DNA from 2 places in the uncultured Nisaea sp. genome. Region 2 is predicted to be linked to the other one. Evidence: riboswitches for the same ligand, from Rfam matches in the RefSeq annotation. Region 2 holds a riboswitch; the other holds the start of a gene.
The links. Region 2 has a riboswitch for cobalamin ahead of AAC126_RS20750 (energy-coupling factor ABC transporter permease). Riboswitches for the same ligand answer to the same signal wherever they lie in the genome.

Region 1 (19,975 bases), on a different contig from region 2:
TGCCTCGACCCTGACCGTTGTTCTGCTTGTGATCCTGTTCACCGTGGCCATCGGCCAGTTCCTGCTTCTCGACAAACGGGTGCATTACCGATGAGCGCCGCCAGAGCCTTCCGTTTCGACTATGACCGGGCGCTGAACACCACTGCCGCCTGGGCACTCGCCATCGTCTGGTTCGCGCCGCTGATCTACGCCACCTGGACAGCGTTTCACCCGACGGAATTCTCCACCCGTTTCGAGCTGACAGCTCCGCTGACACTGGAGAACTTCTCCGCAGCCTGGAACGCCGCGCCGTTCGCACGCTATTTCCTGAATACGATGCTGCTGGTGACGTCGATCCTGATCGGCCAGTTCGTGCTCTGCACGCTCGCCGCCTTCGCCTTCGCCCGGTTCGAGTTTCGCGGGCGGGATACCGTCTTCGTTCTGGTGTTGCTGCAGCTTCTGGTCATGCCGGATATCCTGATCGTCGAGAATTACCGGACCATGCGGTTTCTTGGACTGGTCGACACCATCCTCGCCATCGGCCTGCCCTACATGGCGTCCGGCTTCGGCATCTTCCTCCTGCGGCAGACCTTCAAGACCATCCCGAAGGAGCTGGACGACGCGGCAAGGGTCGAGGGTGCCGGGTTCATGACCATCCTGCTCAGGGTCTATGTCCCGCTGGCAAAGCCGACCTACCTCGCCTACGGCCTGGTTTCCGTCAGCCACCACTGGAACAACTTCCTGTGGCCGTTGATCGTGACAAACTCGGTCGAGACACGGCCGGTGACCGTCGGCCTCAGCATCTTCTCCTCGACCGATCAGGGCATCGACTGGGCCGTCATCAGCGCCGCAACGCTGATGACCTCCGGCCCGCTGCTGATCGCCTTCCTGCTGTTCCAGCGGCAATTCGTTCAGAGCTTCATGCGGGCCGGGATCAAGTAGGCTCAGGCCTCAGGCACAACCTTGCCCGGGTTCATGATCCCTTTCGGGTCGATCGCCTTCTTCACCGCCTGCATCAGGGCGATTTTCGAAGGCGAGCCGTATTTGATCAGATACGGCAGCTTTTCAGAGCCGATCCCGTGCTCGGCGGAGATACTGCCGCCGAGCGCGATTGTGCTTTCATACATCCGCTGCGAGAGACCGGGTTTCTTAACCTCCCACTCCTCGTCGCTCATGTCCGCCGGTTTGCGGGCCGTGTAATGAATATTACCGTCCCCCATATGGCCAAAACAGTTGAAGGCCATACCCGGCACATATTCGCTCAACGACGCCTGAGACTGATCTATGAAGGTTGCCACCTTGGAGACAGGCACCGAAACATCGCCTGCCATGCGGGGCGTCCCCTCGCGCTTACCGGCCTCGGCCTGCTCCTCACGGATCCGCCAGAGTTCGCGGCGCTGGCCTTCATTCTCAGCAATCACCCCGTCAGTTACCCAGCCCTGCTCCATCGCTTCGGTGAAGATTGCCTCAAGCTTGGCCCGTAGATCGTCGAGCGGAGATGGCGTCCCCATCTCCAGCAGCACGTACCAGGGCGAGCGCTCTGCAAGCGGGTCGGTGATTCCATCAATATACTTGATCGCCATGTCGAATGAGGCCCGGGGCATGATCTCAAAGGCGAGGATCGTGTCGCCGGACAGCTCTCGCGCACTCGACAGCAGATGCTGTGCCTCATGCGGGGACGGCACTGACAGCATGGCTGTCTCGCGGACGCGCGGCAGCGGCATCAGACGGAACGCCGCGGCGGTAACGATGCCAAGCGTGCCTTCCGCGCCGATGAACATCTGCTTCATGTCATAGCCGGTATTGTTCTTGCGCAGCGTTTCCAGCCCGTCGAACACGGAGCCGTCCGGCAGCACGGCCTCGATACCGAGGATCTGCTCCCGGGTATTGCCGTATTTGATCGTGTTGTTGCCCCCGGCATTGGTGGAGAGCGTCCCGCCGACCGTACTGGAACCTTCCGAAGCCAGGGACAGCGGGAATAGCCGTCCTGCCTCTGCCGCAACCGCCTGCATGTTCTGGATAACGCAACCCGCTTCCGCAATCATTGCGTAATTCTCCGGGTCAAGAGACCGCACGGTTGTCAGACGATCAGTCGAAACGACGATGGTCGGGCGCGGTTCGGTCGGGACAGAGCCGATGGCAAGGCCGGTATTGCCGCCCTGGGGCACGATGGCGATATCCGCCTTCGCCGCCGCACGCACAACCGCCGCCGTCTCCTCCGTCGAGGCGGGCCGGGCGACGCCGAGGGCATCGCCGGTCGGTGCGCCGCGCCAGTCGGTGCGGTATTTCAACGTGTCATTCGGATCTTCCAGCCAGCCCTTCGATCCCAGAATGGACCGGATTTCCGTAAGCGCCGCGTCGATGGACTGGGGCGTCTGATCGTTCACCCACTCTCTCCCGTTGGATAATTTCAGGCGGGAGGCTATCAGCGATCACGGCACGCGCCAATCAGGCGGGCAATCTGTTTATGGAAATTCTCTCGGTCAGTTCCAGCCGCTGTGCCGCACCGAAGAGCGCGCCGATGCGCCGCGCCGCCTCCTGCATGCCGCCGTCGAAATCTTCTTTCGACGTCTCTGCCCGGACCATGGAGAGGGAATGCGAGAGAGTTCTGTCATCCTCTGCAACGCTCAGCAGCGTCAGGATCAGGGTTGCCAGGTCGCGATCCGGTGCGTTGTCCGAATCTTCGGTGAGAGTCTGGGTGGATAGTCGGGACATCTAAACCTCCTCCGGTGCACCCCGCCCGGGTTAAATGTGGACACAGCGTTGGCAGGTTTCCTGACTCCCGGCTCTTCGATCCGTGCCGCCTTCCCAGCCCATGGGGGCCAGTGGCATACCGGTCGGATCTAGCCGGTTACAGTTGCGGGGGCAGTCCCGGACTTGCGGCGATAAAACCGCGCACCGGATTCCCTTTTGTCCCGAAGGACACCAACGCTGGAAGGCTCGTCCTTACGGCCTCCCGTGTCAAGGCAGGAGGCGGAAAATCACTCGCGGATCAGCCGTTCCAGCTCGCGGATGAAGGTTTCCCTGTCTCTTTTCGAAAAGGCCGGGCCGCCACCCGAAACCTCTCCCATGGCGCGGAGGTCTGACATCAGATCACGCATTGCCATCGCCATGCCGATTCCCGCCTCGGTGAATTCCTTGCCGGAATGGCCGATCGCCTTGGCGCCGCTCTCGATCACCCGATGCGCCAGGGGGATATCGCCGGTAATAACGATATCGCCCGCCGCCACCTTGCCCACGATCCAGTCATCCGCCGCGTCGAACTTGTCGGAGACCAGGATGTTCTGCACATTCGGCCGGTCACCAGTCCGGAAGCCCCGATTGCTCACCACATAGACCTTGATGTCGTGCCGGTCCGCGATCGACAGGATCTCGTTCTTCACCGGGCAGGCATCGGCGTCGACATAGACAGACTTCATTGCGTGCTTTGCCCCTTTTGCAGGCGATCAGTCGTGCTAGGTTCCGAGCCCAACCTGATCGCATTCAACATTAAGCTGGCCAAGAAACACGGATGTACACGGTCCTTCAAGATTTGACAGTCGTCGAGGGCGCATCTTTCATCGCCGCGCCGTCCTGTACCCTGAACATGCTGCAGATGGGCGCGACGGTGATCCGCTTCGACGCCATCGGCGGCGGGCTCGATTACCGGCGCTGGCCGAAGGCTCCGAATGGCGCCAGCCTGTATTGGGAAGGCCTGAACAAGGGCAAGAAGTCCGTCGCACTGGATCTGCGCAATCCGGAAGGCCGGGAGCTGGCTCTGCAGCTTGCCACGGCGCCCGGTGAAGGACGCGGCCTGTTCGTGACGAACTACCCGGTGTCAGGCTTCCTCTCCCATGAAGCACTGAAAGCACGGCGCGAGGATATCATCACGGTCCGCGTCATGGGTTGGGCGGACGGCACGCAAGGCGTCGATTACACAGCCAATGCCGGTGCCGGATTTCCACTGATGACCGGCGAGCCCGGTCCCGTCGGCGAGAAGCGCCCGGTGAACCATGTCCTGCCCGCCTGGGACCTGATCGCTGGGGCCAATGCCGCGTTCGCCATGCTGGCGGCGGAGCGGGAACGCCAGAAGACCGGCAAAGGCGCCGAAATCCGCCTACCGCTCGGCGATATCGCGCTGACCACCCTCGGCACACTGGGCCAGGTCGCCGAAGTGATGACGGAAGAAGAAGACCGGCCAAGCTATGGCAACGATGTGTTCGGCGCCTTCGGCCGGGACTTCAGGACCAGTGACGGCCACTACCTGATGCTTGTCGCCCTCTCCCCCCGGCAATGGACCGGCCTTCTGGCATCTCTTGGCATCGAACTGGAGATCGCCGCCATCGAGGCCGAGACCGGGGTCAGTTTCGCCAAGGACGAAGGCTTGCGGTTCGACTATCGGGAGAAGATCAACCCGGTCGTCGAGCGCGCCGTCGCGGCAGAGACGCTGGATGCGCTTGCGCCGCGTTTCAAGGAAAACGGCGTGTGTTGGGAGCCTTACCGCACGGTCCGGGAAGCAGTCGCGAGCGACCGCTTCAAGACCATGGGCAAGCCTTACAGCGATGTCACCCACGGCAGCGGGCTGACCTATCCGACTTCGGACACGCCCATCGATTTTTACGGACAAGCCTCCCAGATTCCGGCACCGGCGCCGCGCCTTGGCCAACACACCGACGAGGTTCTGGCGGACTTTCTCGGTCTCGACAGTGGCGCCATCGGACGGCTGCACGATGAAGGCATCGTCGCCGGCCCCGACCACGCCAATTGAGGCACGCGATGCCACAACCGGAAATGACCCGGGAAGATTTCGCTGCCCGCGATGCCGCCGATCCCCTCGCCCCGTTCCGCGCGGAATTCGAGCTGCCGGAGGGTGTGATCTATCTCGACGGTAACTCCCTCGGCCCGCTGCCCCGCATCGCGCGGGAACGGGTAGCCGCTTGCGTCTCCGAGGAATGGGGCAATGGCCTGATCCGAAGCTGGAACGATGCGGGATGGATCAACCTTCCCGCGCGCGTCGGCGACAAGATCGGCGCACTGATCGGCGCGGAGCCGGACAGCGTGGTCGCGGCGGACTCGACCTCGGTCAATCTCTTCAAATGCCTCTCCGCCGCGCTGGCGCTCCGGCCCGGTCGCACAGTCATTGTTTCGGAGAAGTCGAACTTCCCGACCGATCTTTATATGGCGGAAGGCCTGTCGGCGCTGCTTGGCGGCCGTCATGAACTCCGTTTGATCGAAGACCCGTCCGAGCTGCCCGGCGCCCTCACGGACGAGGTTGCCGTGCTGATGCTGACCCATGTGAACTACCGCACCGGCTACATGCACGACATGAAAGCGGTGACCGCCGCCGCCCATGAGGCAGGCGCGCTGACGCTGTGGGATCTCGCCCATTCCGCGGGGGCCGTTCCAGTCGATCTCGCCATCGCCAATGCGGATTTCGCCGTCGGCTGCGGCTACAAATATCTGAATGGCGGCCCGGGTGCCCCGGCATTCCTCTATGTCGCGCCGCGCCACCAGCAAGACGCCACCCAGCCGCTCACCGGCTGGTTTTCCCACAAGGCACCGTTCGCCTTCGATCACCGGTTCGCGCCAACGGACGGAATTGGGAAATTTCTTTGCGGTACGCCACCGGTGCTGGCCATGACGGCGCTCGATGCAGCGATGGATATTTGGGCCCGTGCCGACATGAATGCAGTTCGGGAAAAGTCAGTCTCACTGACCGAGAGCTTCATCACGCTGGTAGAGAAACGCTGCGCCGGGCTCGGCCTGACACTCGCAAGCCCGCGCGCTGCGGCGCAGCGCGGTAGCCAGATATCTTTCGCGCATGAAAGTGGCTATCCGGTGATGCAGGCCCTGATCGACCGTGGTGTGATCGGTGACTTTCGCGCGCCGGACCTTCTGAGGTTCGGGTTCACACCGCTCTATACAAGGTTCACGGACGTCTGGGATGCCGTCGAGCATTTGCGCGACATCCTTGAGACCGGCGCCTGGGATCGCCCGGAATTCCATGCCCGGGCGACGGTTACCTAAACCTCCGGAAAACACTCCCGGAACCGGCGCTCGCCCTCTCCGGTGAAGGAAACCACGCGGGAATCTTCAATCCGGTGCGCCCAGCCAAGGTCATAGAACCTGTCCAGGAGTCCGGTGCCGAGGGCGCCCGCCAGATGACTGCGGCGCTCGCTCCAGTCGAGGCAGGAGCGGCATAACGGGCGGCGTGTATTCGTCAAATCGGACAAGGCGATGCCGAGTTCGCCGACAAATGCCTCTCCGGCTTCCGTCAGGGAAATCTCCTCCCCGTCTTCCATCAGCAGATCCCGCGCCATCATGCTGTCGAACATCCGCACGCCGTAATCGCCAGCCAGATGGTTGTAGCAAACCCGTGCTTTGCGGAGTGCCGGGTCGCGCGGGCCGGTGCGGGCCCGCATATGCCCGCGTTTTGCCGCCAACCCCATCATCGCTTCCAGCAGATTGCCCACCTCGTCATCCGCCAGGGCAAAATAGCGGTGCCGCCCCTGTTTGCGCTGGGACAGCAGCCCTGCCGTTTCCAGCTTGGAGAGATGGGAGCTTGCCGTCTGCGCGGTGATACCGGCCTCGGCGGCAAGTTCGCTCGCCGTCAGGGCCTTTCCGGTCATCAGCGTGGTCAGCATGTTGGCCCGGGCCGGGTCCCCAATCAGGGCACCGATCAGAGCGATGTCAGGTCCTTCTTTCATACTTCGACCATAACCGAAGCATGAATCCGCGCCAAGGTGAGATTGTCCGCCTATCTTATATGGAGGACCACATGCTTACCTGCTTTATCCGCTATCACATCGACCCGACCAAGAAAGCTCAATTCAATCAATATGCTCGCAACTGGGGCGAGGCTATTCCCCGCTGCGGCGCCGATCTGATCGGCTATTTCGCCCCACATGAGGGTTCCACCACACTGGCCTATGGTGTCTACAATATCGAGAGCCTGGCCGCCTATGAAGCCTATCGCGCCCGCCTGTCCGCCGACCCGCTCGGCCGGGAGAATTATGAATTCGCACAGAAGGAAAAATTCCTGCTGCGCGAGGACCGGACATTTCTGATCAATGCGTCAAATCCGGCGCCAAAGAGAAACGCCTAGGGAGAAACATGCCATGATAGCCGTGATTTTCGAAGTTGAACCGTATCCGGAACACAAGGGAAGCTACCTTGAGGTCGCCGCAAGCATGCGTGCGTTGGTGCAGGAGGTGGACGGCTTTATCTCCGTCGAGCGATTCCAGAGCCTCACAAACGAAAACAAACTCCTGTCCCTCTCCTATTTCCATGACGAGAAAGCGGTCGAGGACTGGCGGAATCTGGTTGCTCATCGCAAGGCGCAAGCAAAGGGACGGGACAAACTGTTCCAGAACTACCGCCTGAAGGTGGCGTCCATCCTGCGGGATTACGGTCCGAACGACCGGGCAGAGGCGCCCACTGACAACAATGCGGCCCATATCGGCTAGGAGTGCAGCAGGTCTCGCAACTTTCGTGCGAAATCGGAATAGCGTAAGCCATGCGAGCCCGGTTGACCGGCCTCGCCGGCCCGCGTCTAATCCTCAATCTCACATTCCATAATTTCTGCACGGACACATCACATGACCGACTTTCGCACAGCCAAACCTTCCGCTTTGGGCTTCAGCGGCAAGCGCCTGGAGCGGATCGGCGACTGGATGAGGCGCTATGTCGATGACGGCAAGCTGCCCTTCGTCGAAACGCTGATTGCCCGGCGGGGGGAGATCGTATTTCACGAAACCGTCGGACACCGCGATGTGGAGAACGGTCTGAAGGCGGAGCCGAACGGTATTCACCGGATCTATTCCATGACCAAGCCGATCGTCAGCGCGGCGATCATGCAGCTTCTGGAAGACGGCAAACTGCAGCTCGACGATCCGCTGGCCTGGCACATTCCGGAACTGGCGAACCTGAAAGTGCTCGAAGAGGATGGTGAAAGCACGCATGTCGCCAAGACCCAGCCGACCCTGCACCATCTGCTGACCCACACATCCGGCCTGACCTACGGCATCTTCGATCCGGGACCGGTCGGCAAGGCGCTGCGCAAGGCGAAGATCGATTTCTCCGAGAAACATGGCCGGCTGGACGAGACCGTCGCCAAGCTCGCCGATATCCCGCTGGTCTTCGAGCCCGGCACACGCTGGAACTATGGCGTCTCGACGGATGTACTCGGCCGCGTGGTGGAGACCGCTTCCGGCATGTCCCTGCCGGAATTCCTGCATGAACGCATTTTCGAGCCGCTCGGCATGGAAGACACCTTCTTCGCCGTGCCCTCCGACAAGCTGGACCGATTCAGTGCCTGCTATGCCAAGACCGAGGATAACGGTATCCGCCGGATCGACGAGATCGAGGACAGCCGCTATGCCAATTCGGTCACCATGTTCTCCGGCGGCGGCGGGCTTTGCTCCACGGCGAAAGACTATATGCGTTTCATGGAGATGATCCGCACCCATGGCGGCAAGGGCAGCGATCCCGTTCTCGGCCGGAAATCCGTCGAGCTCATGCTGATGAACCACTTGCCGGGCGACATGGCTTCGATGGGCCAGTCCGTGTTCAGTGAAATGCCGATGAAGGGCATCGGCTTTGGTCTGGGTGGCTCGGTCGTGCTCAACCCTGCACAGGCACAGGTCCTCGGAACGGCCGGTGAATGGGCCTGGGGCGGCGTCGCCTCGACCGGATTCTGGATCGATCCGGTCGAAGAGCTGAGCGTGGTTCACATGACCCAGCTCATGCCGTCCTCTTCCTATCCGCTGCGGCGCGAACTGCGCACACTGGTCTATCAGGCGATGACGAACTAATAACGTTCCCGGCGGCGCTTGCCCGCCGCCGGACGAATGACAAAACAATAAAAAACGACTTCAGGGATGGAATGACGTGACCAGGGACCTCGGGGCCTATGACTACATCATCGTCGGCGCGGGCAGCGCCGGCTGCGTGCTGGCAAATCGGCTGTCCGCCGATCCGGCGAACAAGGTCCTGCTGCTGGAGGCCGGCGGTAACGACAATTACCACTGGATCCACATCCCCGTCGGCTATCTCTACTGCATCGGCAATCCGCGCACAGACTGGCTGTTCAAGACCGAGGCGGAGCCCGGTCTCGGCGGGCGCGCGCTCAACTATCCGCGCGGCAAGGTGATCGGCGGCTGTTCTTCGATCAACGGCATGATCTATATGCGCGGTCAGGCGCGGGACTACGACCAGTGGCGCCAGCTCGGCAATCCCGGCTGGGGCTGGGACGACGTGCTGCCCTACTTCACCCGCTCCGAGGGCTTTCAGGTTCGTCTTGAGGATGGCCGCAACCCGGATGGTGAGCTCAGGGTCGAGAACCAGCGGCTTTCATGGGAGATCCTCGACGCCTTCAAGCAGGCCGCCGTCGAAGCGGGTATCCCGGAGACGGACGATTTCAATCGGGGAAACAACGAAGGCGTCGGTTACTTCCACGTCAACCAGCGCAAGGGCATCCGCTGGAGCGCCGCCACGGCCTTCCTGAAGCCGGTGAAGCACCGCTCCAACCTGCATATCGTCACCCACGCCCATGCCAAGGCGCTGGAGTTCGACGGCACGCGCTGCACCGGTCTCTCTCTCTCGGTGAACGGCCAGGACGCCCGCGCCACATGCAGCGGTGAGATGGTGCTTTCCGCTGGAGCTATCGGCTCCCCGCAAATCCTGCAACTCTCCGGCATCGGCGATCCAGCTCTGCTGAAAGAGCACGGCATCGACATAAAACACGCATCCGCCGAGGTTGGCGGCAATCTGCAGGACCATCTGCAGATCCGCTGCGCCTACAAGGTCTCCGGCGTTGAGACACTGAACCGGCGGGCCAATTCCTTCTTCGGCAAGATCGGTATCGGACTGGAATATGCCCTGTTCCGGCGCGGGCCGATGACCATGGCACCGTCCCAACTCGGCCTGTTCGCCAAGTCGGACCCGTCCAAGGAAACGCCGGACCTCGAATATCATGTCCAGCCGCTCTCCCTCGATGCCTTCGGCGAGCCGTTGCATTCCTTCGGCGCCTTCACCGCCAGCGTCTGCAATCTGCGCCCGGAAAGCCGGGGCACGGTCTCGATCAAGAGCGCGGACCCGATGGCGGCCCCGGCGATCCGGCCGAACTATCTCGCCTCCGAAGCGGACAAGAAGGTCGCTGCCGATGCAATCCGTCTGACCCGGCGCATTGCCTCCCAACCCGCATTGTCACGCTATGAGCCGGACGAGTTCAAACCGGGACCGGAATATTCGGATGCCGACGAGTCCCTGGCGGAAGCCGCCGGTCAGGTCGGCACAACGATTTTCCATCCGGTCGGAACCTGCCGGATGGGAGACGATGCGACGGCCGTGGTCGATCCGGAGCTGAAGGTGAAGGGCTTCCAGAATCTCCGCGTGGTCGACGCCTCGGTAATGCCGACCATCACGTCCGGCAATACCAATGCCCCGACCATCATGATCGCGGAAAAAGCCAGCGACCTCATTCTTGCAGCCGCACGGGCGGGATGATTCCGGCGGCTACAGCTTGCGGCAGAGGGTAAAGAAGGCCAGCAGCGCGATCAGGCCTGAGGCTCCCATCACGGCGCACATGGAAAAGGCGGTGCCGTCATGCAGCGCGCCGACGACAAAGGCCGCAACCGCCCCGCTGCCGAACTGGGCCGCCCCGAGGGTGGCTGCGGCGGCACCGGCGTTTTTCGGATAGCGCGCCATCAACAATGCCATGCCATTGGCGCCGAGGATCGGCACCATGGCGACAAATACCATCAGCCCGGCCATGATCGTGACCGGCCCTTCGAGGCCAGCCTGCTCGATCACGACCAGATAAAGTCCTGCCGTGAAGGAAATCAGCACCCCGCCGGAAAGCAGGCTTTTCAATTCGAAACGCCGGGTCAGACGGCTGTTCAAGAAAGCCGCTCCCATGATTGCCGCCGCATTCATCGCAAACAGCATGGCATAGAAGCCCGGCGCGATGCCGAAATGCTCGATGAACACAAAGGACGAGCCTGAAATATAGGCGAACAGCCCGGCGAAAACGGCGGCACTGGCAACGGTGAGGCCAAAAGCCGGACCGTCGGACAGAATATGCCAGTAGGCCCCGAGAGCCTGTGCCATGGTCATTCCGCCCCGCGCTTCCTTGGAGTGGGTTTCCGGCAGTAACAGCACCACAACCAGCATCGCCAATGCGCCGAAGCCGAACAGCACCGCGAAGATCGCTCGCCAGCCGGAAAACTCAAGCAGGAGCGCGCCTGCCAGCGGCGCCAGGATCGGCGCCAGAGTGGTCAGCACCATCATCAGGGAAAGCACCCTGGCGGCTTCCTGCGCCGTGAAGAGATCCCGAACGACCGTCCGGGCCAGAATAGAGGCTGCCCCGCCGCCGATCGCCTGAAACAGCCGGGCAATGATGAGCTGATCGATTCGCTCCACATACACACATGCGAGAGACGCGATGATGAAAATAAAAATCCCGGTCATCATCACGGGACGGCGGCCGAAACGATCCGAAATCGGGCCGTAGAGCAGCATGCCGGCTGAAAACCCGGCCATGAACACGGCCAGGGTCGCCTGAACCTCACTGGCCGGCACACCAAGATCGCGGGCGATGGACGGCAAAGCGGGCAGATACATGTCGATCGACATCGGCGCAAAGGCCGCGAGTGCCGCCAACAGAACCACAAGCCCCGATCTGGGCAGCGTAAAACGCGCATTCGCTAACATTAAAAACTGTCTCCAGGTAAGCGCCGGACAGGCACCCCGCACAATTGCTCTCCCCGGTTAGCGGCTGGGCAAGCGGAAGAGATCGGCAGAACGTCAAAAGCGATTTTCATCGAGATACCACATCATGCCGCAATGCAGCGTGTTAAATGGAAAAGTCCTTGCCCGAGGCGGCTCACCCACTACGATATTTGCACACAATCCGTCGCGCCCGCGAACGGCCTTACAGGGAAAGAACCATGGATTCTGTCGTCGAAGACAATCAGCTCGGCATGATGAAGTACGGGATCGGCCAGCCGGTAACCCGCTCCGAGGACCCGAAACTGCTGCGCGGCGAGGGTAATTACACCGACGATGTGAATCTGGACGGCCAGGCCTATGGCGTGATGGTCCGCAGCCCCTATGCCCATGGCACCCTGAACGGGATCGACACGGCGGAGGCGAGCGCGGTGCCCGGCGTTATTTCAATCCTGACGGGCGCGGACCTCGATGCAGCCGGCCTCGGCACGATGAAATGCGGCCTTCCGCTGAAAGGCCGCGACGGCAGCCCTATCAACTATGTGCCGCGCCCGGCACTGGCGACGGACAAGGTGCGCTATGTCGGCGACCCGGTCGCCATTGTGATCGCAGAGACCGCCACACAGGCCCGCGACGCGGCCGAGCTGGTGGAGCTGGACATCGATCCCCTGCCCGCCGTCACGGACGCCCGCGCCGCCGCAGAGGCAGGCGCACCGCAGCTCTATGACAGCATCTCCGGCAACACCGCCATCGACTTCCAGTATGGCGACACGGCGAAAGTCGATGCGGCGCTTGCCGAAGCCGCGCACGTCACCACCTTGCCCCTGCGTAACAACCGGATCGTGGTCAGCGCGATGGAGCCGCGCTCCGCAGTCGGCTCATTCGATGCGGCCAACGAAGGCTACACCTTGAATGTCGGCTGTCAGGGCGTCTTCGGCATGATGAACACGCTGGCCAAGCAGGTGTTCAATATCGAGCCGGAAAAGATGCATGTCGTCACCGGCAATGTCGGCGGCTCTTTCGGCATGAAAGCCGGTGCCTACCCCGAATATATCTGCGTTCTGCATGCGGCGAAGGTCCTGGGACGGCCCGTGAAATGGACCGACGACCGGTCCGGCAGTTTCCTGTCCGACTGCCACGGCCGGGACCATGACATGACGGCGGAACTGGCGCTGGATGCGGACGGCAAGTTCACCGCGCTGCGGATCACCGGCTACGGCAATGTCGGCGCGTTCCTGACCGCCGTCTCGCCGATGATGCCGACCATGAACACGCTGAAGAACGCCAACAGCGTCTACCGGCTGCCGCTGATCGAAGTCGCCTCCAAGGCGGTCTTTACCAACACCACGCCGGTCACCGCCTATCGCGGCGCCGGGAGGCCGGAAGCGAACTACTACATGGAACGGCTTATCGAAACAGCCGCACGGGAAATGGGCATCGACGCCATCGAGCTGCGCCGCCGCAACCAGATCCTGCCGAGCGAAATACCCTATGCTGCCGCCAACGGCATGAACTACGACAGCGGCGATTTCCCGACCATCATGCAGAAAGCCGTCGAAGCCTCCGACTGGGACGGTTTCGCCGCCCGCAAGGCGGAGAGCGAGAAGCGTGGCAAGCTGCGCGGGCGCGGCGTCGGCTGCTATCTCGAAGTCACCGCGCCGGTGCAGGAAGAGATGGGCGGCATCCGGTTCGAGGAAAATGGCGACGTCACCATCATCACCGGCACGCTGGATTACGGCCAGGGTCACTGGACCCCGTTCGCCCAGGTGCTGCACCAGAAACTCGGCGTGCCGTTCGAGCGTATCCGGCTGATCCAGGGCGACAGTGCCGAGCTGATCGCGGGCGGCGGTACGGGCGGCTCAAAATCCATCATGGCCAGCGGCGCCGCCATTCTCGAAGCCAGCGACATTGTCATCGACAAGGGCAAGAAGATCGCCGCCCATGTGTTCGAGACTGCGGTCGAGGATATCGTTTTCGAGGGTGGTGCCTTCCAGGTAGCCGGTACCGACAAGACGGTGACCGTCACCGAACTGGCGGAGCAGCTTCGCGGCGGGCTGGACCTGCCGGAGGATCTGCCCCGGGATCTCAGCGTGAAGCACATCTTCGACGCCGCCCCGTCGGCCTTCCCGAACGGCTGTCATGTCTGCGAGCTGGAAGTCGACCCGGATACCGGCGTGGTCGAGATCGACCGCTACAACATGGTCAATGATTTCGGCACCGTGGTGAACCCGCTGCTGGTCGAGGGTCAGGCACATGGCGGCATCGTGCAGGGCCTCGGTCAGGCGCTGATGGAAAATGCCATCTATGATTCGGAAGGCCAGCTTCAGACCGGCAGCTACATGGATTATGCCGTGCCCCGCGCCAGCGACGTGCCGAGCTTCACCTTCGCCACCCATGCTGTTCCGGCGACGACGAACCCGCTCGGTGCCAAGGGCTGTGGCGAGGCAGGCTGTGCAGGCTCCCTGCCCTCGATCATGAACGCCCTTGTCGATGCACTGGCGCCGCTCGGTGTGAAACATATCGACATGCCGGCAACGCCGGAGAAGGTCTGGGCGGCCATACAGGAAGCACGGGCCGGTCTCTAGACCGGCGTTTCGCTTCCGGCGAGGGCCATATGCAACGATGCCTCATGCTGGATGTTGACGGCGTTGTCGTCACCGGGCGCCCGGAGGATGGGAAATCCTGGGCCACGGATATCGAGCGCGATCTGGGTATTGCGCCCGAAAAATTGCACGACGTGTTTTTCGCGCCGCATTGGTCCGGGATCGTCACAGGCGGAAAGAACCTGACGGACGTGCTCGCAGCCTGCCTGCCCGTCCTGGCGCCCGCTCTCACCGTGCAGGAATTCACGGACTATTGGTTTGAAAAGGATTCCCGTCTTGATGAAGGCGTTCTTGCGGAATGTGATGAACTCCGCGAACACGGCATGCGCATTTTTCTCGCCACCAACCAGGAGCACATGAGAGCAGCCTACCTTATGGACGCCCTGGCACTCCGAGATCATGTGGACGGGATGATTTACTCGGCTCAGCTCAAGGCCCGCAAACCGCAGCGCGCGTTCTTCGATGCAGCCGCGCGGCACAGCGGCTCACGCCCGGAAGATCTCATCCTCGTGGATGATACCGAAACCAACATCATCGCCGCTCGTGACGCGGGCTGGCAGGCCATGCTCTGGTCGAAAGGCGCGCGCCTGATGTCCCTGCTGGAGATCAGGTAAGACTGTTCCTGGCTCCGGGCCGGCATAGGAAACACCGGCCCCGAACCTGAAACGCTTATTCACCCAGCGCCTGTTCCAGATCCTGAATCAGGTCTCCCACATCCTCGATCCCGATCGAGAAGCGCAGCAGGTCGGCCGGGACCGGTGTGCCCTTGCCCTCGATCGAGGCGCGATGCTCCACCAGGCTCTCGACCCCGCCGAGCGAGGTTGCCCGGTGGATCAGCTCCAGATGCGCCGCGGTCTTGATCGCGGCCTTCTCACCGCCTTCGATCCGCAGCGACAGCATACCGCCGAAGCCGCCTTCCATCTGTTTCGCCGCGACATCATGCGTGGCATGGGTCGGCAGTCCCGGATAAAGCACCGAGGCGACTTTCGGGTGATTGTGGAAATGCTCCGCAATCGCCATGGCATTGTCCGACGCCTTGCGGACCCGCAGATGCAGCGTGCGCATGCCGCGCAGCAGCAACCAGGCCTCGAACGGCCCCATGACCATGCCGTGATCGGTCCGCACCCGGCGGATATCAGTCCACCACTGGTCGGCTTTCGCCGTGATCAGGGCGCCGCCGAGCACATCGCTGTGCCCGTTCAGGTATTTCGTCGCCGAATGCATGACCAGGTCCGCGCCATGCTCGATCGGACGGGACAGGACCGGGCTCGCCGCCGTCGAATCAACACAGAGCTTTGCCCCCGCACCGTGAGCGAGCTGGGCAAACCAGGCAATGTCGAGGCAGTCCCACAGGGGGTTGGCCGGGGTTTCGATCCAGACCAGCTTGGTCTTGCCCGGCTGCACCAGACCGGCGGCGCTTTCCGGATTGTTCACATCGAAAAAGTCGATCCCGATGTTCCACTGGGCAGTGAAGTCCAGCAGCCAGTTGCGCAGGGCCCAGTACATCACCGTCGGTGCCAGCACATGGTCACCGGGGCGCAGGGTCATGAAAGGCGCAACCGCCGCAGACATGCCGGACGAGAAAATCAGCGCGCCCGCGCCATTTTCAAGCCGCGCCAGCAGGTCTTCGGCGACGTCATAAGTCGGGTTTCCGCTGCGGGTGTAGACAAACCCTTTCGGATAGCTGTTATCGGCATCCCGTTCGAAGGTCGTCGAGAGATGGATCGGCGGTGTTACCGCGCCCGTGGTCTCGTCGACATGGCCGAGTGCCTGGGCCGAAAGAGTCTCGGGCTTCAGGTCGTTATTGCGCATTGCCATTGCCGGCTCCGGCGTGAGTTGTATCGTTGGATCCGGTCATCAGCGGATCGCCTATGCCTCTATCACGAGGCGGGAAGAGTGGGAATTGCCCGGATTGTCGCGAGACAAATAAGGCTGCAGTGATTCCCGTTGTCCGGAAATCTCTGCAGCCTCATAAAAAGCCGGTCAGACTGTCCGGGTGTCCATCAAAGTCAGAAAGGACACCGGTTATCGGGTGGGTCTCCGATACATGGCGATGAGGGGCACTGCCACGTTTCGTACTGTCTGCCCGGCGGGGCAATTGAACAGGTCGATAGACGAGCACTGTCATTCTCAGTGTACGAACCGGGCATGCAAACTGATAATTCTCTTTTAAAGCACCGTATTAGTTCCTATAACGAATGAATAATTCCGTACCGTTCAGGGGAAACGCGCTGAAATGGACACTTTAACGGCTATGAAGGTTTTTTGCTCCGTAGTCGAGAATGATAGTCTCGCCGGAGCATCCCGAACCCTCAATGTCTCACCGTCCGTCGTGAGCAAACAGCTCTCGGGACTTGAGGACCGACTGGGCGTACGCCTGCTGAACCGGACAACACGGCGGGTCAGCCTTACCGAGGTAGGGTCCGCCTACTACGAACGCTGCAAGCGCATCCTGGCCGATGTGGACGAAGCGGAGATCGCGGTCTCTCAAGCACACTCCGCACCGCGCGGACTGCTGAAGGTCACGGCGCCGACGACCTTCGCGCACCGGCATGTCGCCCCTCACCTCCCGGAATTTCTCGATCGCTATCCGGAAGTCGAGGTGCAGCTGCTGGTGAACGATCGCGTGGTGGATCTCGTCGATGAGGGGATCGATCTCGCTATCCGGATCGCGCAACTGAAGGATTCCAGCCTGATTGCCCGCAAACTTGCGGTGAACCACCGCATGCTGGTGGCCAGCCCGGACTATCTGAACAAATGGGGCCAGCCGGAAACACCGGATCAGTTAAGCGACCATTCGCTGATCACCTACGCGCCGGGCAACCCGATCAACGACTGGCATTTCATGGTCGACAACCAGCAGAAGATCCTGCGCGCCAAGGGTACGCTGGCCATGAATAACGGCGACTCGGTGCTTCAGACCGTGCTGTCCGGCGGCGGCCTCGCCATGCTGGCGGCCTTCATGGCCGGTGAGCATGTGAAGAGCGGCAAGCTGGTGACATTACTGGAAGATTATGTCCGCGAGGACGTGCCGATCTACGCCGTCTATCCAAGCGGCCGGCATCTCTCGCCAAAGGTCCGGGCATTCGTCGACTTCCTGGTCGATCTCTACAACCCGACGCCGTACTGGCTGTAATGCTTTAGACCGTCATCCCGTTTTTAACGGGATGACGGATATTGTGTGCATTTAAAGGGCTTTAGATTAGCGCCAGCTCTCGTCCAGCTCGGCCGGCTCGCTCGTGTACCCGGCTTTCTGGATACCCTTGCAGGCACAGAACTCATCTTTCTCGGAAAGATCACCGCTGACGCCGACGGCACCGATCACGACACCGTTTTCCATGATCAACGCACCGCCCGGAACGGCCGCGAACTGACCATCGAATGCGGAAGCTGCCGCGACCTGAAAACCAAGACGTTCTTTCAGGCGGGCGCCGAGATTGCGGGAAGATTCACCGAAGCCAAGGCCACCCCAAGCTTTTGCCGTCGCGATCTCTACCCGGCCGATACCGGAGCCATCCTGACGCTTCAGGCAGACCACCTGACCACCGGCATCGAGCACAACAACAGTCATCGGCAGCATCTTTTCAGCCGTCGCAACACTCAGAGCCTCATCGGCGATAATTTCCGCCTTGGCGAGCGGCAGTGCGACATGCAGCGGAAAGTTCCCAGCCATAGTTAGTCCCCTTAAATCAAGATCATCGGTGTAAATGCTGCACTGCTTATAACATCGCCTCACACCACCACGATACGGAGCGGTCATCCGCATCGCGGAAACAGAAAAGGCGGCTCGGGATCGCCCGGCCGCCTTTTCATACAATGTTACTTTCGGGATCAGCCCACGAGTTTCTTCTTCAGCAACTCGTTGACCATGGCCGGGTTGGCCTTGCCCTGGCTCTGCTTCATCACCTGGCCGACGAAGAAGCCGAACAGCTTGTCCTTGCCCGAACGGTATTCCGCGACCTTCTCCGCCTGGGACGCCATGACGCTGTCGATCAGTTCCTCGATCGCGCCGGTGTCCGTGACCTGACGCAGGCCCTTCTCCTCGACGATCGTCGGTGCGTCCTTGCCGCTCTCGAACATCTCCGCGAAGACGTCCTTGGCGATACGGCCGGAGATCGTGTTGTCGGTGATCAGGTCGATCAGCCCGCCCAGCTTCACTTCGTCAACCGGCGAGTCAGAGAGATCCTTGCCCGCCTTGTTGAGGTTGCCGAACAGCTCGGTGATCATCCAGTTCGCGGCCAGCTTCGGATCGCGCCCGTCTGCCACCTTCTCATAGAAGGCCGCTGTCTCCTGCTCTTCCACCAGGATAGCGGCGTCATACGGGCTAAGCCCGAAGTCCGCCATGAAACGCGCCTTCTTGGCGTCCGGCAATTCCGGCAGCTTGGCTTTCTCCGCCTCGACAAACTCCTCGCTGAAAATCAGCGGCAGCAGATCGGGGTCCGGGAAGTAGCGATAATCATGCGCTTCTTCCTTCGACCGCATGGAGCGGGTTTCGCCCTTGTTCGCGTCGAACAGGCGGGTTTCCTGATCGATGGTGCCGCCATCCTCGATGATCTCGATCTGACGGCGTGCCTCGTATTCGATGGCCTGCTGCATGAAGCGGATCGAGTTCATGTTCTTGATCTCGCAGCGGGTGCCGAGCTCGTCACCGGGTTTACGGACGGAGACGTTCACGTCGGCCCGCATGGAGCCTTCCTGCATGTTGCCGTCGCAGGTGCCGAGATAGCGCAGGATGGAGCGCAACTTCTTCACATAGGCCGCCGCCTCTTCCGCCGACCGTATGTCCGGACGGGAGACGATTTCCATCAGGGGGACGCCGCAGCGGTTGAGGTCGATGAAGCTCTTGGTCGGGCTCTGGTCGTGGATCGACTTGCCGGCATCCTGCTCCAGATGCAGCCGCTCGATGCCAATGGTCTTGCTGCGCGGTCCCGGCAGATCCACCGTGATCTCGCCCTCGCCCACAATAGGCTGCTTGAACTGGCTGATCTGATAGCCCTGCGGAGAGTCCGCGTAGAAGTAGTTCTTCCGGTCGAACACGCTGAAACGGTTGATCTCCGCCTGCAAGCCAAGGCCGGTACGGACGGCCTGACGCACGCATTCCTCATTGATCACCGGCAGCATGCCCGGCATGGCGCTGTCGACCAGCGAGACCTGGCTGTTCGGCTCGGAGCCGAAGGTGGTCGCCGCGCCGGAGAACAGCTTGGAGTTGGAGGTCACCTGGGCATGCACTTCGAGACCGATCACGATCTCCCAGTCACCAGTGTTGCCCGCGATCAGGTTTGATTTTTCCTCGGTCATCTTACTTCCCTCCCGCAAGGAAGCCCGGCAGGGCATCGAAGCCCGCCGCCTGTTCCAGAACGCCGCCAACCTTGAGGACCGTTTCCTCGTCGAACGCCTTGCCGAGGATCTGAAGTCCCAGCGGCAGGCCATCGCCGGAAAGACCGACCGGCACGGAAATGCCCGGCAGGCCCGCAAGGCTGGCCGGCACGGTGAAGACGTCGTTCAGATACATCTTGATCGGATCGTCCTGGTTCTCGCCGATGGCAAAGGCCGCCGACGGCGCCGTCGGTGTCAGGATTGCATCGACGGTCTGATAGGCGTCGTTGAAATCCTTCTGGATCAGCGCCCGGACCTTCTGCGCTTTCAGGTAATAGGCATCGTAATAGCCAGCCGAAAGCACGTAGGTG
Region 2 (7,300 bases):
GGGGCGGTTTGGCCGCTTCGGGACGCGACAGGGAGGATAATGATGGACCTTGGACTTGAAGGTAAACGTGTTCTGATCACCGGCGCGTCGAAGGGCATTGGCCTCGGCTGCGCCAAGGCGTTCGCGGCGGAAGGCTGTGCCGTGCATCTGGTTGCCCGGGATGGAGAGCGGCTGGAACAGGCGCGGGATGAGCTGGTCTCGGCCGGTGCGAGCTGCACCATTCATCCGGCGGATCTGTCCGCTCCGGGAGCAGTGGAGGCGCTCGGTGGCGCATTGCCGGTGCCGGATATCGTGGTGAACAATGCGGGCGCCATTCCGGGAGGCGACCTGCAGGCCATCGACGAGGCCACCTGGCGGGCGGCCTGGGATCTCAAGGTGTTCGGTTACATCAACATGACCCGCACTTTTTATGCCCTGATGAAAGAGAAGGGTGGTGGCGTGATCTTCAATGTCATCGGCCTCGCGGGCGTGAAGCTGGACCCGAAATATATCGCCGGCACGGCGGGCAATGCCTCGCTCAACGCCTTCACCAAGGCGATGGGCTCGAATGCGCTGGCGGATGGTATGCGGGTGCTGGGTGTCAATCCGGGGCTGGTCGCGACCGACCGTCTCGTCACTCTGCTGAAGACCAAGGCGGCGGACGAGAAGGGCGACGCGGACCGCTGGCAGGATTTCCTGGCCGGTCAGCCTCTCGGCCGGGCCGCCACGGTGCAGGAAATCGCCGATGTGGTGACATTCCTCTGCTCGCCGCGTGCGGGCTGGGCGACAGGGATCATGGTCGATCTCGACGGCGGGCAGACCTACCGCTGAGCGGCGTTCTTCTTCACAAACAAAAACGGCCTCCGAAGAGGCCGTTTTTTCGTTCAGGTTCGGAAGCGTCAGACGCCAGCGCGGTAGAGCCGGCTGGTGAACAGCGGGCTGTCCTTCATCTGATGCAGTCCCTTGGCCGCGGCCAGAACCGCCAGATCGGCAATCGGCTCGATCAGCACGACGGTCATGTAGGCGCCACCAAACATGGACACCTCGGAGAGGGTGCTCATGCTGAAGCCGTGACCGTAGAAAGCCCAGAAGGCAACCCAGACAACCACGCCACCCTGGAAAGCAGCGGACAGCGCCAGGGCCTGGCTGTATTTCACGTCCTTGTAGGCGACTGTTTTCGGGATGATACGGTCGGCCAGCGCGCTGATGGCCAGCAGCGGCACCAGCAATGTGGTGACGTTCATGCCGTATTGCGGAAGATCGAACGGCGCGAACAGCAGACCCTGTGCCAGCAGGCCGAGGGCAAGGCCGATGGCAGCCGGCGCGGCGCCGAACATCAGGAACAGGGTTGAGCCGAGGATGAAGTGCACTTCGGAGACGCCGACCGGATAATGCGGCAGGACCTCGAAGAAGAAGAAGACCAGCGCGGTGGTCAGAACCGTGCGCAGGGCGAGCGGGGCAATGCCGTGTTTGCGGGCTGTCGAATAAGCCACCTTGGCGGCGAATCCGAGGCAACCGGCAGCGGTGCCGTAGCTGAGCAGAAGTTTCGCGCCGTTCACGACGCCGGGTTCGATATGCATGTCTGCACTCCATTTCCCGCACCCACCGTGCGGATTTTGCCGGGCAAATGCCGGCCGGGTTTCGTTCGTGATACGGGCAGGTCTCCTGACTCGCGATCCTCGCTAGCTTCCGCCTTCCCGGCCGTCGGCCAGTGACGTCTTGGAAGCGCTCACGCTTACAGTTGCGGGGGCAGTCACGGCTCGGGCCCCTTTTGGGTCGTCCCTTCCGTGTTCCCTCTTAGTCCACAGGCTTTGCCTGCTATGGAACCAGTATCGCCTCCAAGGATCTAGAATCGCTGCCGGATGAGCAACCGCTTTTTCTGGTGTGGCGGGATCTTTGGAAAATACCGATGGTCTTGAGGGGGGATGTATGAGGCTGCGCGAGGGGCGTGCGGATCAAAGCTTCAGCTTGAAGCCTTCATGGCTCGCCGTGAAGCCGAGGCTCTCATAGAAGCGGATGGCGTCTGACCGGCTCTTGTCGCTGGTCAACTGGATGATCCGGCAGCCATGTTCCTTGCAGGTGGCGATGGCCCATTCCAGGAATTGCCGTCCGAGGCCGCCGCCGCGTGCGGTTGAGGAGATCCGCACGGATTCGATCTGGCCGCGCCAGAGGCCCTGATGGGAGAGGCCCGGAAGGAAGGTCAGTTGCAGGGTGCCGATCACATCTCCGTCTTTCTCCGCGACCGCGAGATACTGGTTTTTGTCCGCTGAAATCGCCCGGAAGGCATCCCGGTAGCAGTCCGCGGCGGGGACGCTGGTATCCTCGCGCTGCCGGCCAAGTTCATCGTCGGCGAGCATCGCGATGATGGCGGGAAGATCGGCCTCGGCGGCACGGCGGAAGATCAGGGACATGGCTTGGACCTGCTGGTATGCGGAGCTTTTTCTATAGCCTCCGGTCATGCCGGGCGCGAGACATAACCGTGGTTCGGCCTCTGATTCGGGAGCTGGCACGAGTGTCGTGCAATTGCCGCGACGGCAGACGCAGCGTAAACTGCGGCTGTAAATCCTTTCAGGACCGGTGCCATCAATGCCGGACCACGCTGCTGTATGGCGGCAAAACAGCGCTGCCGAACGGCGGCAAACAAAGCAAAAAATGGGAATGGGAAACAGTCATGAAGATGCGTGCGGCCGTATTGCGGCAGTCCGGTGCGACGGCGCCTTTTGAAAAATCGCGGCCGATTTCCGTCGAGGAAGTGGAACTGTCGAAGCCGGAAGCGGGCGAGATCCTTGTTCGGGTGATCGGCGCCGGGCTGTGCCATTCCGACCTTTCCGTGATCAACGGCAACCGGCCGCGTCCGGTGCCTCTGGTGCTTGGGCATGAAGGCGCGGGCGAGGTGGTCGAGGTTGGCCCCGGTATCCGTGACCTGAAAGCGGGTGATCCGGTGGTCTTCCAGTTCAGCGCCAATTGCGGCCGCTGCCGCCGGTGTCTTGAAGGCCGTCCGCAGATCTGTGAGGTCAACGCCGTGGCCCGGGCCAAGGGCGACCTGATGGGCGGCGGGCGCCGTCTGAAGTCCGCCTCGGGCGAATCCCTCGCGCACCATTCCGGCGTTTCCTGTTTCGCCGAATATGCGGTGATCGACCGGGGCAGTTGCGTGAAGGTGGATGACAGCATTCCGCTGGAGAAGGCGGCGATCTTCGGCTGCGCCGTGATGACCGGCGTCGGCGCGGTGCTGAACACCGCCCGTATCCGGCCGGGAGACAGCGTCGCGGTGATCGGTCTCGGCGGTGTCGGGCTGAACGGATTGCTCGGCGCCAAGGTGGCCGGAGCGGGGGCAATCATCGCCATCGACCTGAATGACGACCGTCTGGGGCTTGCCCGCCAGCTTGGTGCGACCCATACATTCAACGCCAAGGACCCGACCCTGGCCGAGCAGGTTCGGGACATAACCCGCGGCGGTGTGGATTTCGCGTTTGATTTCGCCGGGGCCATCCCGGCCATGGAGACCGGATACGGCATATTGCGTGCGGGCGGCGAGCTTGTGGTCGCGGGACTGGCGCCGGCCGACAGCACCTTTACCTTCACGCCGCCGGCAATGGTCTCCGACGAAAAGGCGATCCGGGGCAGCTATATGGGCGGTTGCGTGCCGGTCCGGGACATCCCGCGCTATATCGATCTCTATCAGCAGGGCCGGTTGCCGATCGATGCGCTGATCAGCCGCTCGGTCGGGTTCGACGAGATCAACGAGGGCTTTGACCGCCTTGCCGACGGCTCGGCGATCCGGCAGATCCTGATGCCGCACGCAGTCTGATACAGGGAATTTCTTCCGGTGCCTGGTCCGGTCTGAACCGGGATACAGGCACCGGAAGGGCAGGCAAAAGCGACGGCGCGGCAGTCCGCGTGATGACAGGCTTTTCCGCAATCGCGTATGATCCATGCCATGGTGACTTACCCGACCGCGCCGGAGATGGGCCGTGAGCCGTACCGATAACGAACGCCGTTCGCGCCGCCAGGCACGAATCCGTGCCAGGGCTTTTTCCGGCGGTGAGCGGCGCAGCGACCGTCTGCTCCGCGAAATGGTCGATTCCGCCGAGGAACAGGAAGCCGAAATCGGGCTCGGCATGGCTGCCCGGGTTTCACGAAAACTTGGCCCCAAGGGACGGTTTCTTGCGGCGGCTACGCTGATCGGAGCGATCATCACGGTCGCTTCCATCTATTTCGAGCGCAGAATGGTGGATTCTGCCGTTCGGGCGGATTGGCAGGATGCGGCGCTGGTCGCTCAGGGCCATGCGCTCTATCGGGAAAATTGCGCCTTTTGCCATGGCGATTCTCTTGAGGGTCAGGCTGGCTGGGACGGCAACTTTCCCTCCGGCAGCCGGCCGGCATTACCGTTGGACGGGAGCGCGCCGACCTGGCGGCTCAGCGACGATGATATCTTCGATGTGGTGAAATATGGCGGCCAGCCATTCTCTCCGCGCAGTTACAAAAACAATATGCCGAGCTTCGAAATTCAGCTCACCGATGCCGGTATCTGGGCGGTTGTCGCATTTATGAAGAGCCGCTGGCCGGAGGAGACGCGCAGGCGTCAGGACGAGACCGTGAACGGGCGGTCCGGCGACGGCGGATAGGGCTGGGCTTCGGGAAGTGTCCGGAGGCAGGTTTTCCTGGCGGACGGTCCCGAATCGTCAGGCGAGGCCGGCGGACTTCAACCGGCGTTCCAGTTCCTGCATGCGGGTTTTCTTGCTCTGCGACGCATCGCTGTCCGCGAGATAGCTTTCCAGGAAATCCGCTTTCTTCATGAAATCATGCGCGGACTTGCGCGCCGCTTTCAGGTTCGCGGCGCCGATCAGGCTGCCCTCGCCGATCAGATCGATCACGATGAGGGCTTTCTTCGCCGTGGATCCGGAGCGGGTTTCCAGCTTCTTGAAATAGTCGGCTTTTTCCAGCAGCTCTGCCTGAAGCTCTTCCAGTGTCCGGCAGATCCGATCCTCTATGCGCGGGGGCAGATTATTTGCCTTGGTGTCTTTGTGAACCTTGGCAAGGAATCCGAGCTTTTCTTCCAGCGGCCCGTCTTTCCCCGTTACGGAGCGGGCGAAATCCGGCTGGCTGATGATCGAGGTGACATATTTCGAAAGATAGTCGGCCCCTTTTTCACTGATCGCCTGCTTGCGCACCTGAAGCGCCAGGTGAACCTTCTGGCTGACATCAATACGCCCTCCGAGCAGCAGGTCGATGGTCTCGTCGCTCAGAAGGGAGGCCTCGCGTTTATGCAGGCCAATCTCGCATTCCTCCCCGCCAAGGAAGCCGTTGGGCGTCGACAGGCGCTTGTGCATGGCGCGGACACGCTCCAGCTCCGTGCGAAGGTCTCCGCGTGTCAGCCTGCCGCTTGAATTCAGTGCCAGTGTCAGCATGCGCAGCAGGACATCCCGGGTTTCCGGGATGTAGCCGGCCTTGGCGAGGGTGTAGAATTTCTTCGCGTTCGCCGGCTTGCTCGGGGCATGGGACGGCTCGATGTCCCCGTCGTACAGAGCAAGCAGCCGGTCTATTTCCTCGCCGGGGGTGGAAAGCTCGCCGAAAATATCCTTGCAGGCGTTGGGCGCGCGCAGGATCTCGGCGATAAAGGAATCGAAGTGTCCGAATGCCTCGAGACCGGCAATGTCATGGCCGAGCTCGTAGAGCATCTCGAATTTCTTGACCCAGTCGTTGACGCCCTCAAGCGTGGCCGTCAACGCTGCCCTTACCCGGAAAGCCTGCTCGTCAGGAGTTTCGCCACTCCGCAGTGCGATCACATCCGGGATCATGCTTTTCTCGAGTTTTTGCGGTGGCTCCTTCTCGAACTTCCCCAATGCGTCCTTGCGCAGCTGATCCGTGATCTCGTAGAGACGGCGAACCCGTTCACTGACCGGAGTTTGCGTACTTTTTACCTGTGCGATGGCTGCCTTCTGGACCGCCTGCATAAGGGTGGTCCCGGCATCACTGAAAGACCGCTGATGCTTGCTCGAATGCAGTAATTCCGTCGGGGTGATGCGAACCGACTGCAGATATTTGCCGGCGGCCCGGCCAATAGCATCGCGCGACTTCCTGGAATAGAAGTCGGAGACGTCTTCGCAAACGGCATCCTTGAAAGTCTGCGCTTCTGCTTTTTGCGGGTCCATCATTCAATCTGCATGCCGGAATGAAACAATAACTCAGTTAATTCCATTGATTTTATTACTGTTAATCGTGGAATTAGAACATGAATAGCGGCTGTGTTCTATAACGCGCAACAGGATATGCGTGTGACATAGAGCACGTGACGAATCGTGCTTGGTACGATTCGCCCTAATCCTGGTTTTGCCGGGCATACTCATACAGAGAGACGGCCGTTGCGGCTGACACATTCAGGGTCGCCACGGGGCCCGCTGTCGGCAGGCGGGCAAGCAGATCGCAATTCTCCCGGGTCAGACGTCTGAGGCCGCTCCCTTCCGCACCCATGACGATCGCTATCCGGCCCTTAAGATCGGCACCATCCAGCGTTCCCCGGGCGTCACCGTCGAGCCCGACGCACCAGAATCCGGCATCGCGCAGCTGTTCCATGGTCCGGCTCAGATTTGTGATGTGGACGAGATCGATCGCATCAAGCGCGCCCGAGGCGGATTTCGCCAGCACACCGGTTGTCGGCGCGGCATTGCGGTCCGGAGCGATCACCGCGCGGGCGCCAAAGGCGGAAGCCGAGCGTAGAATCGCTCCCACATTATGCGGATCCGTCACCTGGTCGAGCAGGACAAGCAGGCAGCGCTCGCCGACATCTTCAAGAATATCCTCAATCGCCACGTCCGGCAGCGGCAGGACTTCCGCCGCCACGCCCTGGTGAACTGCCTCGGGGCCGGTGAGGCTATCGAGGGCCTCTTTCTCGACGATCTTCGGCTCGGGGAGTTCGTTGCGCCGCGAGTCGGGCAATTCATCCAGGCGCTGGCTGAGTTCGGGCTCCGCTCTCTGGGTACAGAGCAGACCCGTGATGCGGCGTTTGTCATTTTGCAGAGCCATGGCAATCGCGTGCCAGCCCCACAATATGTCGCGGCCTCTGGGCTTGGCGCCAGGTTTCGAAGAGGGTTTGCCGCGGCGTCTGGCGGCGCTGGGCTTGCGGGGCGGAGGTTTGGCCATGGTAACTACCTGATGCCCGGATTGCTCCGGAATGTTGCGGGACGAAAACAAGGGGCAATCGATCAATTACCCATGTTCCCGCTTTTGCCATGTTTTTCACGTTGACAAACAGAGACTATTTCTCATATTTCGCACTCCCTTCCAACGCGGAAGCCTGTTTAGCCACTCCGGTGGCTCTCGG

Region 1: it holds a riboswitch for cobalamin, as region 2 does, so the genes downstream of both, AAC126_RS06565 (hypothetical protein) here and AAC126_RS20750 (energy-coupling factor ABC transporter permease) in region 2, are expected to answer to the same signal.

The regions. Positions count from the first base shown of each region.
Region 1 is NZ_CAXBDC010000019.1:31,427-51,401, reverse strand. Features, by position in the region: gene AAC126_RS06580 (sugar ABC transporter permease) at 1-94, shown strand, start outside; gene AAC126_RS06575 (carbohydrate ABC transporter permease) at 91-921, shown strand; gene AAC126_RS06570 (FAD-binding oxidoreductase) at 924-2,366, opposite strand; gene AAC126_RS06565 (hypothetical protein) at 2,428-2,694, opposite strand; cobalamin riboswitch at 2,727-2,924, opposite strand; gene AAC126_RS06560 (YaiI/YqxD family protein) at 2,961-3,398, opposite strand; gene AAC126_RS06555 (CoA transferase) at 3,491-4,726, shown strand; gene kynU (kynureninase) at 4,735-5,985, shown strand; gene AAC126_RS06545 (helix-turn-helix domain-containing protein) at 5,982-6,665, opposite strand; gene AAC126_RS06540 (NIPSNAP family protein) at 6,737-7,063, shown strand; gene AAC126_RS06535 (antibiotic biosynthesis monooxygenase) at 7,077-7,424, shown strand; gene AAC126_RS06530 (serine hydrolase) at 7,557-8,771, shown strand; gene AAC126_RS06525 (GMC family oxidoreductase N-terminal domain-containing protein) at 8,848-10,464, shown strand; gene AAC126_RS06520 (Bcr/CflA family multidrug efflux MFS transporter) at 10,474-11,670, opposite strand; gene AAC126_RS06515 (xanthine dehydrogenase family protein molybdopterin-binding subunit) at 11,907-14,270, shown strand; gene AAC126_RS06510 (HAD-IA family hydrolase) at 14,300-14,902, shown strand; gene AAC126_RS06505 (aminotransferase class I/II-fold pyridoxal phosphate-dependent enzyme) at 14,958-16,106, opposite strand; gene AAC126_RS06500 (LysR family transcriptional regulator) at 16,525-17,424, shown strand; gene AAC126_RS06495 (heme-binding protein) at 17,491-17,961, opposite strand; gene gatB (Asp-tRNA(Asn)/Glu-tRNA(Gln) amidotransferase subunit GatB) at 18,120-19,586, opposite strand; gene gatA (Asp-tRNA(Asn)/Glu-tRNA(Gln) amidotransferase subunit GatA) at 19,588-19,975, opposite strand, start outside.
Region 2 is NZ_CAXBDC010000147.1:443-7,742, reverse strand. Features, by position in the region: gene AAC126_RS20755 (short-chain dehydrogenase/reductase) at 43-810, shown strand; gene AAC126_RS20750 (energy-coupling factor ABC transporter permease) at 879-1,559, opposite strand; cobalamin riboswitch at 1,617-1,825, opposite strand; gene AAC126_RS20745 (GNAT family N-acetyltransferase) at 1,935-2,390, opposite strand; gene AAC126_RS20740 (zinc-dependent alcohol dehydrogenase family protein) at 2,651-3,787, shown strand; gene AAC126_RS20735 (c-type cytochrome) at 3,951-4,604, shown strand; gene AAC126_RS20730 (hypothetical protein) at 4,662-6,134, opposite strand; gene rlmB (23S rRNA (guanosine(2251)-2'-O)-methyltransferase RlmB) at 6,298-7,119, opposite strand.